3 regions of the Martinezella sp. CNPSo 3957 genome follow, and region 3 is predicted to be linked to each of the others. Evidence: predicted binding sites of a transcription regulator. Region 3 holds the regulator's gene; each other region holds the start of a gene.

The links. The regulator LexA, encoded in region 3, represses DNA repair genes until DNA is damaged. The targets are predictions, from matches to a motif close to TGTTCNNNNTGTGTTCNG.
Region 1: the regulator LexA is predicted to act here: its motif matches at 4,922-4,939, upstream of ruvC (crossover junction endodeoxyribonuclease RuvC).
Region 2: the regulator LexA is predicted to act here: its motif matches at 4,100-4,117, upstream of AC13QE_RS15410 (2'-5' RNA ligase family protein).

Annotation. Positions count from the first base shown of each region.
Region 1 covers NZ_JBXSOU010000009.1:84,882-90,659, forward strand. The annotation lists gene AC13QE_RS20810 (anti-sigma factor family protein) at 1-623, opposite strand, end outside; gene AC13QE_RS20815 (sigma-70 family RNA polymerase sigma factor) at 620-1,393, opposite strand; gene AC13QE_RS20820 (MBL fold metallo-hydrolase) at 1,719-2,693, shown strand; gene AC13QE_RS20825 (tetratricopeptide repeat protein) at 2,719-3,180, shown strand; gene AC13QE_RS20830 (DoxX family protein) at 3,285-3,722, shown strand; gene AC13QE_RS20835 (LLM class flavin-dependent oxidoreductase) at 3,793-4,791, opposite strand; gene ruvC (crossover junction endodeoxyribonuclease RuvC) at 4,981-5,493, shown strand; gene AC13QE_RS20845 (AbrB/MazE/SpoVT family DNA-binding domain-containing protein) at 5,549-5,778, shown strand, end outside.
Region 2 covers NZ_JBXSOU010000005.1:326,473-332,250, reverse strand. The annotation lists gene AC13QE_RS15425 (quinone oxidoreductase family protein) at 1-679, opposite strand, end outside; gene AC13QE_RS15420 (LysR family transcriptional regulator) at 771-1,652, shown strand; gene AC13QE_RS15415 (SulP family inorganic anion transporter) at 1,742-3,385, shown strand; gene AC13QE_RS15410 (2'-5' RNA ligase family protein) at 3,408-4,019, opposite strand; gene AC13QE_RS15405 (hypothetical protein) at 4,231-4,368, shown strand; gene AC13QE_RS15400 (methylated-DNA--[protein]-cysteine S-methyltransferase) at 4,509-5,072, shown strand; gene mug (G/U mismatch-specific DNA glycosylase) at 5,370-5,778, opposite strand, start outside.
Region 3 covers NZ_JBXSOU010000008.1:166,207-171,984, forward strand. The annotation lists gene lpxB (lipid-A-disaccharide synthase) at 1-213, shown strand, start outside; gene gltA (citrate synthase) at 241-1,530, opposite strand; gene AC13QE_RS19670 (ComEC/Rec2 family competence protein) at 1,822-4,290, shown strand; gene lexA (transcriptional repressor LexA) at 4,271-4,993, opposite strand; gene AC13QE_RS19680 (VOC family protein) at 5,412-5,778, shown strand, end outside.

The DNA of each region.
Region 1 (5,778 bases), on a different contig from region 3:
CCGTGCCGGCGATAGATTAGCGCCGCCACCACCCGGCCATCGAGATAATCCACCCTGCCGCCGACGAGAGGGAAGCCCTGTGCTGCCAGATCGACTACCGGCGGTGAGAAATCGATCTTGCCGTTGAACCATGGTTTGACCGTGTGCTGGTCGGAGGTCAGCACGTCGGTCAGATGGTCGGCGAGCATCGAGCGCACATGGCTTGCGAGAAGCTGATCCTCGATCGTCTGGCTCTGCTGCGGCACGTTCAGCACGAGCATGAGGCTTGCCGCAAGGATGGCAAGCGACGGTACGAAGCTCCATTCGCGAACCAATCGCCACACGTGCTGCCACGGGCTCTCCGTTTGGCTCGCGGCCGTGGTTGCGCGCCTCATCATGGATTGCTCCAGCGTCAGTGCCGCCTGCACGCGGGCATGGACGGTATCAGGCGCCTGCCATTTGACGCCCTCGCGTGCGGAAAGACGCTTGACCATCAGGGCATTCTCCATCTCGCCGGCGCAGTCCCGGCAAGTCGCCAGATGCGCCTCGAAACGCGCCGCGTTGGCTGCGTCCAGCTCGCCGTCGATGAAGCCGTGCAACAGGTCGTTCCATTCACCGTGATCATTCTCTTCAGCGCCGCTCATCGTGCCGCCTCTTTTCCTTCGAGGCTGCGCCAGACTTCGCCGAAATCGCGGCGGGCGCGGGCGAGGCGCGACATGACGGTGCCGATCGGCGCATCGATGATCTCGGCGATTTCCTTGTAGGAGAGATCCTCGAGTTCGCGCAGGACCAGGACCTCGCGCATGGCATCGGGCAATCGGTTGATGACTTCGCGCACCCGTTGCGTTTCCGATTTGCGGATGAAGGCTGCCTCGGGCGTATCCTCCTCGGAGGCGGGATCGGGGGAGGGCGAGCCTTCATCCAAATCCCTTTCGTCGGTCATCGGCTGCTCGTAACGCGTCTTACGCCGGCCCTCCTGCAGCCAGGCATGGTAGCAGTTGCGGACGATGGTGAAGGTCCAGGCGCGGGCATCGCCGTCGCGAAAGCTGCCGAAGCCGCGATAGGCGCGCAGATAGGCTTCCTGCACGATATCCTGCGCTGCATCGGCATCGCGGCTCAGAAACCGCGCGAAATTATAGGCGGCATCCAGATGCGGGATGATCGTTTGCTGGAAGCGGCGCATAGTCTCGTCGGGCAGGGCGGTCGCGCGTTTTAATGGCTCTGTGCCGGCTGCGGATTGAGCGACCGCCATCTGGACGAGGTGATTACCAGGCTTCAGCTCGGCAATGAAACTACGCAGGCGAGCCAGAAATCGCACAAATCTGCTGATCGCGGTGTTTTGCGGCGAACGCCATGTCCATGGGCGGAGCTGGCCGCCAAGTATCATCGAACTCATAGGTCGGGCGTCTGTCATCGTGATCCCCGCAAAACGCCTCTGCTGACTGTAAGCTTCAGCTAAAGCGCTTGCAATGTTGCCTGAAAAGCTAGATCGCGCTCGCGCGGGTTTTATTCCTGGTCGGATGAAAAAAGTCGAAGTCACGGAACGCGGAATGTCCGCCATCGCATCCGGTAATTCTCCCGCCGCAAAATAATCGAATGAATTTCAATAGCTTGTAAAAAATCCTCGGTCGACGGGGAATAAGCACCCATGAGCGTCGATCTTCTTCCTCAGTGGATGGCTGCAATCGCTTGCGACCTCCGCCTGGCCCGAAAAGCCATAACCCTGAGGAGATATTGCGATGTTTGATATGACCCGCCGCGCCGTGCTCGGCACGGCCGCAGCTGCGGCAGCCTTCGGGCTGTCGTCGAAGCTCGAATTCATCCCGCGAGCCTTTGCCGCCACCCCGCTGGAGCCGACGGTCGGCTTCTACAAATACAAGGTCGGTTCGATCGAGGTCACGGCCATCTATGACGGCATCTGGCGCAAACCGCACGATCCGGCCTTCATCAAGAATGCTTCCGTCGAAGATACCAAGGAGGCGCTTTCTAAGGCTGGCCTGACGACGGATTTCATGCCCATTCCGCTGACGGTCGTCGTTCTCGACATCGACGGACGCAAGATCATGATGGATGCCGGATCGGGTGTCGGGCAATGGCAGACCAATGCCACCCACCTGCCGGCCAACATGGCGGCCGCCGGCATCGACTACAAGAAGATCGATACGATCATGATCTCGCATTTCCATCCGGACCACGTCTGGGGCCTGATGGAAAAGGGAACGAACGCGGCGGTCTTTCCGAATGCCGAGCTGATCGTCAACGCGGCTGAATACAACTGGTGGACCGACCCCGGCCGTGTCGACAAGCTGGCGGAGGGCCGCAAGGAAGCCGGCCGGCGCATCGCCTCCGTCTTCCCGACATGGAAGAACTGGAAGCTGGTCGACGATAATGCCGAAGTGGCGCCCGGCGTGCACATGCTGGCCGCATACGGTCACACCCCCGGTCATTCCGTCTTCCTCATTGACGGCGGCAGCGAGCAGCTGATGGTCTCGGCCGACATCATGTATGTGCCGGCGCTGCTCGCACCCCATCCGGAATGGCAAGGCGCCTACGACCAGGATGGCCCGATGGCCGTCGCCACCCGCCGCAGGCTGATCGATCGCGTCATTGCCGACAAGATCAGGATCTGCGGCTCGCATTTCCCATTCCCGGGCTCCGGCACTTTCGTCAAGGACGGCAATGCCTACGGATTCACCCCCACCATCCAGGCCTGAGCGGCCGAAAACAGGAGCAACTACCATGTTCAGACATGCCATTTTCGGGATCGCCGGCCTCTGCGCTGTCGCCATCCTGCCCGTTGCCACAGCAGGCCTCGCCTTCGCCGTCGACAATATGGAATCGACCGACGCGCCGGACCTGACCTCCGTGCGTACCAAGATCGATGCGAAGGACTATACCGGCGCACTCGCCGAGCTTCGCGATATTGCCGAGGAGCACCAGCAGGCCGATGTCTACAATCTGATGGGCTTCACCCTGCGCAAGACCGGCGACTTCAAGACGTCGCTCACCTACTACACCAAGGCGCTGGAACTGCAGCCCGATCACAAGGGCGCGCATGAATATCTCGGCGAACTCTATGTCGAGACCGGCGACATGCCCAAGGCCCGCGAGCAGCTGGCGGCACTCACCAAGCTCTGCCCGGCGGGATGCGAGGAGCTTGAGGACCTGACCAAGGCAATCGCCGCTAAGGGAACCAACTAAAGCTCGGCCGCAATCGATCCGGCAGCATTCCATCCGATCAGGTCGTGGGATGCCGCCGGGCAGGATCGGAAACCGCGCGGATCTCGACGGGAAGGAGAAAGGCCATGGAATTCGAAGAGGAGAGTGCCGTTCTTGTAAATATGGCCGACATGGCATTGCTGTTCGGCCGCCTGCTGCTATCGCTGCTCTTTCTCGAGGAAGGCATCGAACTTGCCAGCAACTTCGACATTGCGTTGGAGGCCATGGCCAAGCTTGGCGTCACTGCCCCCATCGCTATTGCAACCATCGTACTGCAGCTCGCCGCCGGCTTTGCCATTGCGCTCGGGCTGATGACTCGCCTGGCGGCATTCGGCTTGGGCCTGTTTTGCTTGCTGACGGCGCTGCTCTTTCACACCAACTTCGCCAGCCACAATGAGTTGCTGCATTTCGAAAAGGACCTGGCGATCGCGGGCGGTATGTTTGCCCTGATCGTCGCCGGTGCCGGCAAGTTGTCGCTCGACATGCTCATCCGGCGTCATTGGAAGACGAGGCTCGTGGCTTGAGCCCGCCGGTCGCCCGGTGAGCCGTATATGCTGGATCGGCTCACCGGATTAGACTGTTCGCTTTCGAAGGTCAGGAGACCTTCTTGAAGCTCGGAAGCGTCGCGAAGAGTTCCACGGACTTCAGGCGCGCTTCGATATCGTGGATTGGCATCGATATGATGACTTCATCGGCTTCCGTATCCTTGATGAATTGCGAAAGCTTCGCCTCCGCTGTTGCGGGCGAGCCGACCACGGCATAGCGCAGCGTATTTTCCACATTCAGCTTTTCCATCGGCGTCCAGAAATCATCCATGTCGCGGCGCGGGCGCGGGAAGGGGCCGCGCACGTTGCGGCGGAGATTGACGAATTGCTGCTGTGCTGAGGTGAAGTGATACTGCGCATCTTCATCTGTCTCCGCCACCGCTCCCATGGCGCCGACCATGACATAGGGCTTGTCGAGCGTGGCCGAAGGCGTGAAGCGCTCGCGATAGATGGCGATGGCATCCATCAAGGCTTCCGGGGCGAAATGTGAAGCGAAAGCATAGGGCAAGCCCAGCATAGCGGCGAGGTGGGCGCTGTAGAGGCTGGAGCCGAGCAGCCAGATAGGGATATTGGCGCCATGGCCGGGAACGGCGAGGATGATCTGATTGTCGTCCGCGGGGCTGAAGAGGTGCTGCAGTTCGACGATATCCTGAGGAAAGCTCTGCGCGCCGGCATCTATATTGCGCCGCAGGGCCTGCGCTGTGCGCATGTCGGTGCCCGGGGCGCGGCCGAGGCCGAGATCGACGCGGCCGGGAAACAGCGCTTCCAGCGTGCCGAACTGCTCGGCAATGACCAGCGGCGAGTGGTTCGGCAGCATGACGCCGCCCGAACCGATGCGGATGCGCGAGGTTGCCGCGCCGACATGGCCGATGACGACCGATGTCGCGGCGCTGGCGACACCCGGCATGCCGTGATGCTCGGCGAGCCAGAATCGGTTGTAGCCCAGTTCTTCCGCCTTCTGCGCCATGCGCTTCGAACTCTCGAAGGATTGGCTAATGGTGCTGCCTTCGGCAACGGGCGAAAGATCGAGGATGGAAAAGGGGACCATGGCAAGAAACCTGCGTGGTGGAAGGGAGGGTTGCTTGCACATGTAGGAGCGCTATCCGCCTATTCCAAACCCATCGCCGCAATTTCGTCACGATGTTTTCAGCGCGGCCTTGGCGCTCCAATTCGGATCTTGTTTTTGTTTTGTTCACATTTTGCTGGCACATGTCGGGCCTGAAAGATAGGTTGGCTTATGCAGAATACGATTCGCATCATCGGCATCGATCCAGGCCTGCGCCGCACCGGCTGGGGTATCATCGATACGCTTGGCAATTCGCTGCGCTTCGTGGCCTCGGGAACCGTGACCTCGGATGGCGACATGGATTTGGCATCCCGTCTTTGCCAGCTTCATGACGGTCTTGCCGAGATCGTTCACAGCTACAAGCCGGATGAGGCCGCCGTCGAGCAGACCTTTGTCAACAAGGATGCCGTGGCAACGCTGAAGCTTGGCCAGGCGCGCGGTGTCGTTATGCTCGTGCCGGCACGTGCTGGCCTGCCTGTCTCGGAATATGCGCCGAATGCGGTCAAAAAGGCCGTCATCGGCGTCGGCCACGGCGAGAAACAGCAGATCCATATGATGCTGAAAATCCTGATGCCCAAGGTCGAATTCAAGGGCAACGACGCTGCCGACGCGCTCGCCATCGCCATATGCCATGCCCATAACCGAGGCGCCAACCGGCTGCGGCAGGCGGCGCTGGCGGGATAGTTTGTTCTTGACTTGTTCCCGGTGGATCGCTAGGTATTACTGAAGAGGTATTACTATGCGCGTGACGGAAAAAGGTCAGGTGACCATCCCGAAGGAAATTCGAGACAGGCTGGGCATCGTTCCAGGTTCAGAGGTTGATTTCATCGCCTCCGGTGGCGGCGCGATGCTCGTTAAAATCGGGGAGGCGTCGGATCCAGCTATTCGTGATTTCGACGATTGGCTCGAGAGCGTCAGGGGCACGATTGATCTCGGCGGCATGACAACGGACGAATTTATGGAGTTTCT
Region 2 (5,778 bases), on a different contig from region 3:
CAAGCGTTTTCGACAACATGGTCCCGCCGATCCCGTCGACGGCAAGATGTACGCCACGGCCATCGGCGATGCGGCGCGTTTCCTCGGCCCAATCCGCGGATGTATGCAGGAGAACCGCGTCCGCGCCTGCTTCCTGGGCGATGCCGACCTTGGCTTCGGATCCCACCGTCGCGATGACGTTCGCGCCGATCCGCTTGGCAAGGCGTGTAACGAGTTGGCCGAGGCCGCCGGCGCCCGCATGCACCAGCACCCACTCGCCCGCCTTCACGGGATAGGTCTTTTGCAGCACCATCTGCGCCGTCAGTCCGCGCAGCATCGTGCTGCCGGCAATGCGATCGCTGACACCATCGGGTAATTTCACCAGCCGGCTTGCAGGTAGCGTGCGCATCTCGGCATAGCTGCCGATCGGATGACCGATATAGGCGACACGGTCGCCGACCTTCAGATCGCCGACATCGGCGCCGAGCGCTTCGATAACGCCTGCACCCTCAAAGCCCAGCACATTGTTGCCGGGTTGCAGCGGGTAAAGCCCGGAACGGACATAAATGTCGACGAAATTGACGCCGGAGATACTTTGGCGGATCAGCGCCTCGCCGGGGCCGGGTTCGGTAGCTGGGAGATCGACGGCTTTCAGGACTTCGGGGCCGCCGGGGTTGGTAATAGCAATCGCTAGGGGCATGGGAAAATCTCCTTTCGGACGATTTTTGACCATGAATCGCTGTGCGAATAAATTCGGTATGAACTCACCATATCTGTGCAATAATGCACCGATGATCGACTGGCAGGACCTTCACCATTTCGCCGCTCTCGCTCGAACCGGCTCCCTCTCTGCGGCGGCGCGCGAGTTGAGTGTCGACCACGCAACGGTCGGCAGGCGCATTGCGGCGCTGGAACGTGCGCTCGACCTGCGCCTCATCGACCGGCGGCCACGCACCTCGCCGTTGACGGCCGATGGCCGCGCCATCGCCGAACTGGTGGCGGGTATGGAGGAAAATGTCGAGGCGATCAGACGTTATTCGAAAAGCGCCGTTTCCGGGCTTTCCGCTGCCGTCAAGGTCAGCGCGCCGCCGTCGATCGCTGCCCATCTGCTGGCGCCGAAAGCCGCGCTGTTTCATACCCATCATCCGAACATCACGCTGACCATTGCCGGCATTGCTCGGAGCGTCGCACTCAATTACGGCGAGGCGGATATCGCCGTGCGCATGATCAGGCCGGAGGAAAGCGATCTCTTGGTCCGGCGTATCGGCGCCATGCGCTTCGGTCTCTATGCAATCCCGTCCGTGGCGCAAACGCCAGAGAAGGACTGGGTGTTCATCGGCTATGATGCGGCGATGGAGCATCTGACCCAGCAGACGTGGCTTCGCAGTCTGCTGGATGGTCGTCCGATCGTCTTCCGTGCTACCGATGTATTCGGTCAGCTCGAGGCTGCTCGCGCCGGATTGGGGGTTGTGGCGCTTCCGAGATTTCTGGGCGATCGTGAGGCAGGATTGGTGCGCCTGCCGGCGGAGATCCCGTCACCGACGCGCGACCTCTGGCTCGTCACCTATCCCGATCTCCGTCGCTCGCCTGCCATCCGGGCGGTTATGGACTTCGTTGCGGATGTTGTCGGTCAAAGTTGTCCCTTGCGGGACGCCTCGGACAGCGCCGTATAAGTACCGATTCCAACCCGTATTTTTCTGTTGCGGCCTCGTGGCGAATCTCTATCCATAAAAGGATGGACCACACTTACGGTCGGTGATCGATGACGAAGCTGGGCAGTTGGTTCGTGGCGGATAGGGCCGATCTGGTCGCGGGCATATCGGTTGCCGGACTGATGCTGCCGGAAGCGGTCGCTTACGCCGGCATCGCCGGCCTGCCGCCGCATCGTGCGATCCTCGCCGGCATCGTCGGCTGTCTCGTCTATGCCATATTCGGCCGCAGCCGCTTTGCCATCGTCTCCCCCACATCCTCATCCGCTGCCATTCTCGCCGCAACATTGGCGGTTGTGCCGGGTGATGCGACGATCAAGGCGGGACTTGCCACGGTTGCCGTGGCGCTCGCCGGCATTCTTTTCGTCATCGCCGGTACCTTGCGCCTTGGCGGCATCACCGGTTTCATCTCGCGGCCGGTCTTGCGCGGCTTCGCGCTCGGGCTGGCGATCACCATCATCCTGCATCAGCTGCCGATCCTTGTCGGTGTGCCCCTGCAAGCCTCGAATATCCTGGCTTACGCGGCCGCACTCTTCGGCGCGATCCTCCAGTGGAATCCGATCAGCGTCGCCGTCGGCGTGGTCGCGCTGGCGGCATTGTTGCTGCTGAAGCGATTGCCCGGCATTCCCGCCGCCTTCTTTGTGCTGGCCGCCGGCATCTTCGCCTCCTATCTGTTCGGTCTGGAAGGCCATGGCGTCAAGCTGGTCGGCCCGATCGAGATCCTGCCGCAATGGCCCTCGCTGCCGGACGCCGGCTGGGCCGCCTATTCGCGGCTGGTGCAATTCACCGTGCCTCTTGTCCTCATCCTCTTTGCTGAATCCTGGGGCACCATGCGTGCACTCGCCCTGCGTTATGGCGAGACGCTGGAGATCAATCGCGAGCTTGGTGCGCTGGGCGCTGCCAATATCGCCAGTGCCGTCGTTCAGGGCATGCCGGTCGGTGCGGGTTTTTCCGCCGGCTTCGCCAGTGAGGCGGCAGGGGCAAAGACGCGGGCGACGACCGTCTTTGCCGCCATCGGCCTCGCGATCCTGATTGCCTGTGCCGGACCGCTGGTGGCGCTTCTGCCGGAGCCGGTGCTGGCCGCGGTCGTGATCGCGGCTCTGACGCATGCGCTCGACCCCAGCCCCATCCTGCGGCTGCGCCGTCTGCATCGCGATTTCTACGTGGCACTGGGCGCCGCCGTCGGCGTGCTCGCTTTCGGCGTGCTCAACGGCATGCTGCTGGCAATCGCCCTTTCGCTCGCTGCCATGATGCATCGCCTGGCATCCCCGTATATCGCCCGTTTGGGACGGCTCAACAACAGCCATGACTTCGTCGATATCATCAGGCATGGCGATGCCGTGGAGATACCGGGCATCGCCATCTGGCGCCCCGGCGAAACCCTGTTTTTCGGCAATGCCGATACGATCTTCGTCGAGATATTGTCCGGCAGCCGCAGCCAAGCCGGATTGCGGGCCGTCATCCTCAGCCTGGAGGAAAGCTCCGATATCGACAGCACGGCGATGGACGCCTTGATGGAGTTCGATGGCGCCATGCAGCGCGCCGGTCTCCGTCTACAGTTTGCCCGGGTCCATGACCGGGTTCGCGATCTCATGACGGTCGCGGGCGTCGCCGACGTCGACAAGCGTTGCAGCTTCAGCGTCGATGATGCTGTGGCGGCTGTGATGGCTACAGTTCAGCCTGTTCCGCAACCGTAAGCGCCAGATTTAGAACCCAGATTTAGAATAATGGCCAATGCCAGACGTGGCCATGTTCGCCGTCGCCTTGAAAGCTGTTGACCAGCGTGAACGTTTTGACTGTCCAAGCGATCGGCGCTTCCAAAATCACTTCGGGAAGAATGTGGTTGCAATAAAACAGCGTCATGTGAGGTTGGAACGACTTGGATATGCCGCTTTCGAAGCCCAAGCTTTGCATTGCAGCATCCAATTCCCGACGGAGTGTCGCTAGCCCCTCGTTTCCGTCCCTACACCAGAGTACATATTGACGGTTGTTCCCGTTGCCGAATGTGCCTGCACGATCGAATATCAAGGGAAACGACTTTAAGCAGATGGTTGACCCAGCCTCCAACGCAGCGAAGGTGGCTTCCTCCTGTGAGCGGGAGACAATGTCGATGGGATAAATGGTGGCATGGTAAAGATCATGCTTTCTCGCTGTGCGCATCAACCCGTTTCGTCGACTTTGGTCGACGGTCATTTCAGCAGCCAATTTAGCGATTTCTGGGTCCGGCAATGCCGCAAAATAGAGTGCTTGCCGGCGCTTCGGAGGGCTTTTGCCCTTGCGACTAATTGGCGGTTTGCCGAGATTAAATAACAACTGATCGACATGCTGCATGGCTTCATTCAAAGCCGGTTTGGCTCTGCCTCCTTTTGTTTTCCGATCTCCAAAGCATATGCCTCAATGGCGACGATTTCAAGAACAAAACAAGAACATTCGGAATGGCGACATCCCTTGTTTCAAAAAGCGATCGAATAAAAGGACGGCCTGATCTGTTCATTCCAAGTTCGGGCCTGCGTGCCCAATCTCACCCAAAGGAATCACGATCATGTTCACCAGATCAGTCTTTGCGGCCGTTGCTTTCGCTCTCATCGGCCTTGGTATTGCTTCTTGCTCCACCTCGGGAGATCACAATTCTGGTGGCGGCATGACGCTGAACGCGCCTCCCACCGGCGGCGGATATTGATATCCGTGCTCGCGAACCCCTGAAGGCCCGTTAGGCCGGCATCAAAACGGTGGCAATTCTCATTGCGCGCAAGAAACGGGTTGAATTCGGCGCTCCCGAGGACGATTTTCATGACAAGTGGAAACACGGGAGGTTTCGTCATGAACGAGACAAGGCAGAATTACCTGATCTTCGAAACCGCCGGCGGCTTCTGCGGCATTGCCTGGAATGATGTCGGCGTGCTGCGCTTTCAATTGCCGACGAAGGATGCGGGCGCGACCGAGCGCCTGCTTCGGCGCCGTTTGCCGAATGCGCGGCCCGGGACCCCAAGCGCGGACATCGCGGCAGTGGTTGCCAAGGTGAAGCGCTATTTCGCAGGTGAGGAGATCGACTTTTCCGATGTCACGCTCGATCTCGGCGAGCAGGATGCCTTTTTCAGGCAGATCTACGATGCCGCCCGACAGGTCGGCTGGGGCCACACGACGACCTACGGCACATTGGCTAAGCAGCTCGGCGCAGGACCGGAAGCTGCGCGCGATGTCGGGCAGGCTATGGCGAAGAACCCGGTGGCGCTGATCATTCCCTGCCATCGCGTTCTGGCGGCAGGCGGCAAGATCGGCGGTTTTTCCGCGCCGGGCGGTTCCAACTCCAAGGCTCGCATGCTGGAGCTGGAAGGCGTTCAGCTGGCGCCGCCAAAACCGGTGCAGCAGTCGCTGGGGTTCTAGAGCAGTTCCAGCAAAAGTGCGCAGCGGTTTTGCTTCCGGAACTGCGTAAAAACAAGAAGATAGAGCGCGTTCGCGATTCGAAGAAAAGCGGAATTACTCTAGACGAGGAAGACGGCGAGAGGCTTTGGTCGCTGGCTCTATCCATGAGTTTCTGGAAGTGAAGACGTATTGCCGAAGATATGTCCGGTCGGCATTGGCGGAACAATGGCTGCAGACGATGGGCATGCTCGATCCGCAAAAGGATAATCGCGATGGCAGTCCGCCTTGGGTGATTGCCGACCGACCGGGAGGGGTCGGCTATTTGGCGCGACCCTTCACATGTTCAACCGCCAGCTTTACCTCGCGATAGTGCTCTGTCAGTTTCGTCAGATCGAACGCCCGGTTGAGGCCGCTCGGGTTCGGCAGTACCCAAATCGAAGCGCCCCCAAATTTTTCTGCTTGCCGCCCCCATTCGACATCGGCCCGGAGGCTGATGGCGGCATAGGCCGCTTTGCCGAGAAACGCCAGATTAGCCGGCGCGAACTTGCTGATCTTTTCTTCGAGCACTGGAGCGGCGGCAATGTAATCGCTCCTTTTCAGCTCGCTGGCGCTTTTCGTCGGGCGGGAGACCGCCGATGTCAGGCCGAGGCCATATTGCAGCATCTCGCGCTCTTCCTCCGCCCGCAGCAGGCGAGGGGTGAAGCCGGCAAGGTACAGGACCCGCCAG
Region 3 (5,778 bases):
GCTGTCCTGCCGGAGCTCATCAATGATGTTCTGCGGCCGGGCATGCTGGCCCGCTATATGGAGCGGCTGGCGAGCGAGACGCCGGAGCGTGCGGCGATGTTGGCGGGTTACGATCTGGTCTGGGAGCGAATGCAGACCGAGGAGCCGCCCGGTGATAAGGCGGCGCAGATTGTTCTGGATGTTCTAGCCCATAAAAAAACCGGTCATCTCTGACCGGTTTTTTTGTTTCAATACCGAAGCTTAGCGCTTGGAAACAGGCACATATTCGCGCAGCGGAGCACCGGTGTAGAGCTGGCGCGGACGGCCGATGCGCTGATGCGGATCCTCGATCATTTCGTTCCACTGGGCGATCCAGCCGACGGTGCGGGCAAGAGCGAAGAGAACGGTGAACATGGTCGTGGGGAAGCCGAGAGCCTTCAGCGTGATGCCGGAGTAGAAGTCGACGTTCGGATAGAGCTTCTTCTCGATGAAATACTCGTCCGTCAAAGCGATGCGCTCCAGCTCGATCGCGATGTCGAGCAGCGGATCGTCCTTGATGCCGAGTTCGCCGAGAACCTCATGCGCCGTCTTCTGCATGATCTTGGCGCGCGGGTCGTAGTTCTTGTAGACGCGGTGGCCGAAGCCCATCAGGCGGAACGGATCGTTCTTGTCCTTGGCGCGGGCGATGAATTCCGGAATGCGGTCGACCGTGCCGATTTCGTTCAGCATGTTCAGGGCCGCTTCGTTGGCACCGCCGTGAGCCGGTCCCCAGAGGCAGGCGATGCCTGCTGCGATACAGGCAAACGGATTGGCACCGGAAGAGCCTGCCAGGCGAACCGTCGAAGTCGAAGCGTTCTGCTCGTGATCTGCATGCAGGATGAAGATGCGGTCCATGGCGCGGGCAAGCACCGGGTTGACGACATATTCTTCGCAGGGAACGGCAAAGCACATGCGCAGGAAGTTGGACGCATAGTCGAGATCGTTCTTCGGATAAACGAAGGGCTGGCCGATATGGTACTTGTAGGCCATGGCGGCGAGCGTCGGCATCTTGGCGATCATGCGCAGGCTTGCGACCATGCGCTGGTGCGGATCGGTGATGTCGGTCGAGTCGTGATAGAAGGCAGAGAGCGCGCCGACACAGCCGCACATGACGGCCATCGGATGCGCGTCACGGCGGAAGCCTGTGAAGAAGCGCGACATCTGCTCATGCACCATCGTGTGGTGGGTCACGCGATAGTCGAAGTCCTTCTTCTGCGCTGCCGTCGGCAGTTCGCCGTAGAGAAGGAGGTAGCAGACTTCCAGGAAATCGCCGTGTTCGGCCAGCTGATCGATCGGATAACCGCGGTGCAGCAGAACGCCTTCGTCGCCATCGATATAGGTGATGCTCGACTCGCACGATGCGGTGGAGGTGAAACCAGGATCGTAAGTGAAAGTAGAGGTGTTCTTATAAAGGGCACCAATATCAATGACACTCGGGCCGATGGTTCCGGTCTTGACCGGCAGGTCCACCGTCTTTTCACCCCAAGTTAGTTTCGCGCTTTGTTCCGTCATGCTGATCCTCCAAGATTTGGCGGGATTGACGCCATAAAAAGCGCCAAAAGGTTAAGCGACTACCGACTAGCTATATGATCCAGAGCCTAATGCCAAGTTATCCTAACGCTGAATTGTGCAATGCAGTATCAACTTTTGGGCACTGCAGAAGCGCCCTTTCGTATGCTACGCCGGGAAACCGGCCCAATTGAGCTTTGTTCCCGCCGATTTCAGTTGAATTCACTGTGTGGTGACGGCACAAATCGCGCAGAAGCTGTAATTTGGCGCGGGGGCAGTCAGCGAGTGCCTAATTTGGAGGCATCCGACCAGCAGGAAGAGAGCAGGGACGTCACCGCGTCTCCGCAATCTCGCGCCTTTTCCGCCACGATTACCCCTAGCGCCAAAGCGCAACAATGGGAACGAACACAGGATCAGGCGCCGCTGACGTCGCGTTTGCTGCGTGTTCAGAAGCGTCTTGGAACTGCCGTCCTCGGCTTGATTGCGGAGGAAGCGGCCCATGGCCGCGCTGTTCTTTTCGCGCCGATCTATATGGGTTTGGGTGCGATTATCTGGTTCGAGGCGCAAGTCGATCCGCCTCCGCAGGCGTTTCTCGCAGGCCTCGTTTTGTTTGCTTTGGGTTTTTTGCTAAAGCGCGATGCGGGCAGGCTGCTTCATCACACACTTTTCGCCGGTATGCTCATCTGCCTGGGCATGGCGCTCGCGCAGTGGGAAAGTTGGCGGGTTTCCACCGTCATGCTCGACTCGGCCGTGACGACGACCGTGACCGGGCAGATCGAGCGACGGGAATCCTATGACAATGGGCGCTGGCGCTATGTCGTCCGCGTCGAGGCAACGGAAAAACCCTCTATCCGCCGCGCGCCGCAGCGGGTTACGGTCTTCGTGCGCAAGCAGGTAGAGCCGTTCGATCTGGGGGATCGGATCCAGGGCAGGGCGCGCCTGACGCCTCCGGCCGGACCGGCATTGACGGGTCTTAACGATTTCGCTTTCAGCTCTTATTTCAACGGCATCGGCGCGAATGGCTTTGCCTACGGAACGCCGGAATTATTGTCGCCATCCGGTGACGATGCTGCCGGCTCGTTACTGGATGCGGCCGATATCTGGCTCGCTGGCCTGCGTAACAGCATCGGCGACCGCATCAGGCAAACTTTGCCTGGAGACACCGGCGCCTTTGCAGCAGCGCTTGTCACCGATGAGCGACGTGCGATCTCGAAGGATACGACCGAAGCCCTGAGAATTGCCGGCCTGACCCACATCATTGCAATTTCCGGCCTCAACATGGCGCTGTCGGCCGGCATCTTCTATGTCGGTCTGCGCTATTTGTTCAGCCTGTTTCCCGGTGTCGTCCAGGCCTGGCCGACGAAGAAGTTCGCAGCCTTCGGCGCGCTTCTGACGGTCACGGCCTATTACCTCATTTCCGGCTTCGGCGTCTCTGCCGAACGCGCCTTCATCATGATGGCGATCATGCTGGTGGCCGTGCTTTTCGACAGGCCATCCATCAGCTTGCGCAATGTGGCGCTCTCAGCCATCGTCATCCTGGTCTTGTCATCGTCTCAGGTACTCGGTCCGAGTTTCCAGATGTCTTACGCCGCAACGCTGGCGCTGGTATCAGGCTATTCGCTGTGGAAACGACGGCGGCATCGCGAAAACATCCTGCCGCGCATCCGTCTGTTAAGTCCACTACTGTTCGTCACGCGCTTCTTTGGAGGCGTGATGTCGACCTCGTTCATCGGCGGTGCGTCGACGGCCATTTTCTCGATCGAGCACTTTCACCGGTTGGCGACATATGGACTTGCTGCCAACCTTGCGGCCATGCCCGTCGTCTCTTTCATCGTCATGCCCTTCGGTATGATGGCGATGCTGCTGATGCCTTTCGGAATCGATGGACCGTTCTGGAAAGTCACCGGTGAGGGACTGGAGCTTGTGATCGCTATTGCAAAAACGGTGGCTGGGTGGGGAGGTGATATCACCTTCGGCCGCCAGCCTGGCTGGCTGATGCCGACTTTCATTGCCGGCTTCCTGATCATGAGCATGTTGCGGACCCGGCTTCGCCATCTGGGCCTGTTGCTGCTGCTGTCATCTGTCGGTGTGGCCGCGTTCGGCTCTGGTGTGCCGAAGCCGGATCTGATGATCTCGGAAGATGGCATTCTGGTTGCCTTGCGCCAGGATGATATCCTCGCCACCAATCGCGAGAGACCGCAGGCCTTCATCTTTGAGCAATGGCAAAAAGCACTGGTCGCAGCCGAACATCAACCGCCGACCATGCTTCCGACCGATAGCCGGCTTCCGCAGATCAGCAAGACGGATCGGCACAAGCGACTAAGTAACGAGGAGGAGAAGGCGGTCCGCACCGCAATGGAAGAAGCTTTGGACCGCACCATGCAAGGCAGCTTTGCCTGTCAGAAGGGAGCATGGTGTGTCGCCATGCTCGAAAACGGCGCGATATTGGTCACCATTGAGAATGCAGCCTATCTGCCCGCGGCTTGCGACACCGGGAGCATTGTTGTGACGCCAATCCGGCTGCGGCTGGACCATTGCCGTTCCGGAGCAACGCTCATAACCGGTGCGACATTGCGCAAAACCGGCTCCATCGAAATGGTGCTTACCTCAGACAAGCCCATTATATCCGCCGCATTCAACAACCCGCAGCGCCCCTGGACCAGGCATCGAACCTATGATTGGCGCACCGGCAAATTCGACGCGCCAATTGCAAAGGCGCCGCCAGTCCCGGACAATTCACCGGTCAGTGATAGCGACGAATAAGGCCGACGAGCTTGCCCTGAACCTTGACGCGATCCGGCCCGAAGATGCGGGTTTCATAGGCTGGGTTCGCGGCTTCCAGCGCGATGGAGGCACCCTTGCGACGGAAGCGCTTCAAGGTAGCTTCTTCATCGTCGACGAGTGCAACGACGATATCGCCGGGATTGGCCGTGGTCGAATTGCGGATAATGACCGTATCGCCGTCGAAAATTCCGGCGTCGATCATCGAATCCCCTCGAACTTCAAGCGCATAATGTTCGCCGGAGCCGAGCATGTCGGCGGGAACCGTAATGTCGTGCGTATTGTTCTGGATGGCCGAGATCGGAACGCCCGCTGCGATGCGACCCATCACCGGTACGGACGCCGAGCCGTTGTGATCGTCATTTGCCACCTTCGACGGAGCGGGCGGGGCAACGGGCTGCGGCTTGCCGAGGCTGCCCTCGATGACGCTCGGCGAAAAGCCGCGACGCGGCTGAAGGCTGGGATTATAAGCATCCGGGAGCTTGATGACTTCGAGAGCCCTGGCCCTGTTCGGCAGCCGGCGGATAAAGCCGCGCTCCTCCAGCGCCGTGATCAGACGATGGATACCGGATTTGGATGCCAAATCCAATGCATCCTTCATCTCGTCGAAGGACGGCGGAACACCGGATTCCTTCATGCGTTCGTGAATGAAGAGAAGCAGTTCCTGCTGCTTGCGCGTCAACATCGTCTTGGAACCCCAGAATCAAGAAAAGCCGTGAAACAAATCCAGAACGGACACTATATGTTCCATATGTGTTCCGCAAGTGCTTAAATTTCGGTAAAGCCTTGTAGTGTCAGTTAAATAATTACGACTTACGAATGGGTCGGGTTAGGATGTCGAGACGTTATATAGGCCTCAACCATTTGAAAAATATAGAAAATATCGCCATTTCCGTTCTCGGGCTTTACTGCTCGGTCGGCGTATTCAAGAAGCGGATCCATATTGGACGTCATTGGCCACACGCGTTGAGGGTAAGAATCAGCAATCACGTTTGCGAGATTGCTTTCAGTCCTGCCCCTATGCGTTGAGTGTTCCATACTCCTATCTTGAATTGCGCGGGGGAAGGGCGCAAATCTGCTGCCACAGGCAAACAGGAGGAACCATGATTTCGTCACCGCACCCGCTGGATCATCTCGTGCTGCCGACCGTCAATATCGCTCTGGCGCGCGAACGCCTCGGCAAGCTCGGTTTCACGGTGGCTCCGGATGCGCGTCATCCCTTTGGCACACAGAACGCCTGCGTCTTCTTTGCCGATAAAACCTATCTCGAACCCCTGAGCGTGGCATCTCTGGAGCAGTGCGAGAGGAGCATTTTGGACGGCAATGTTTTCGTCGCGCGCGATCAGGCTTATCGTTTCCGGGTGGGGGAAGATGGTTTTTCGGCCGTGGTGTTCGGCACGGATGATGCCGTGGCGGATGACGAGCGCTTCAACGCGGCGGCGATTTCCGCAGGGCGAATGCTGGATTTTT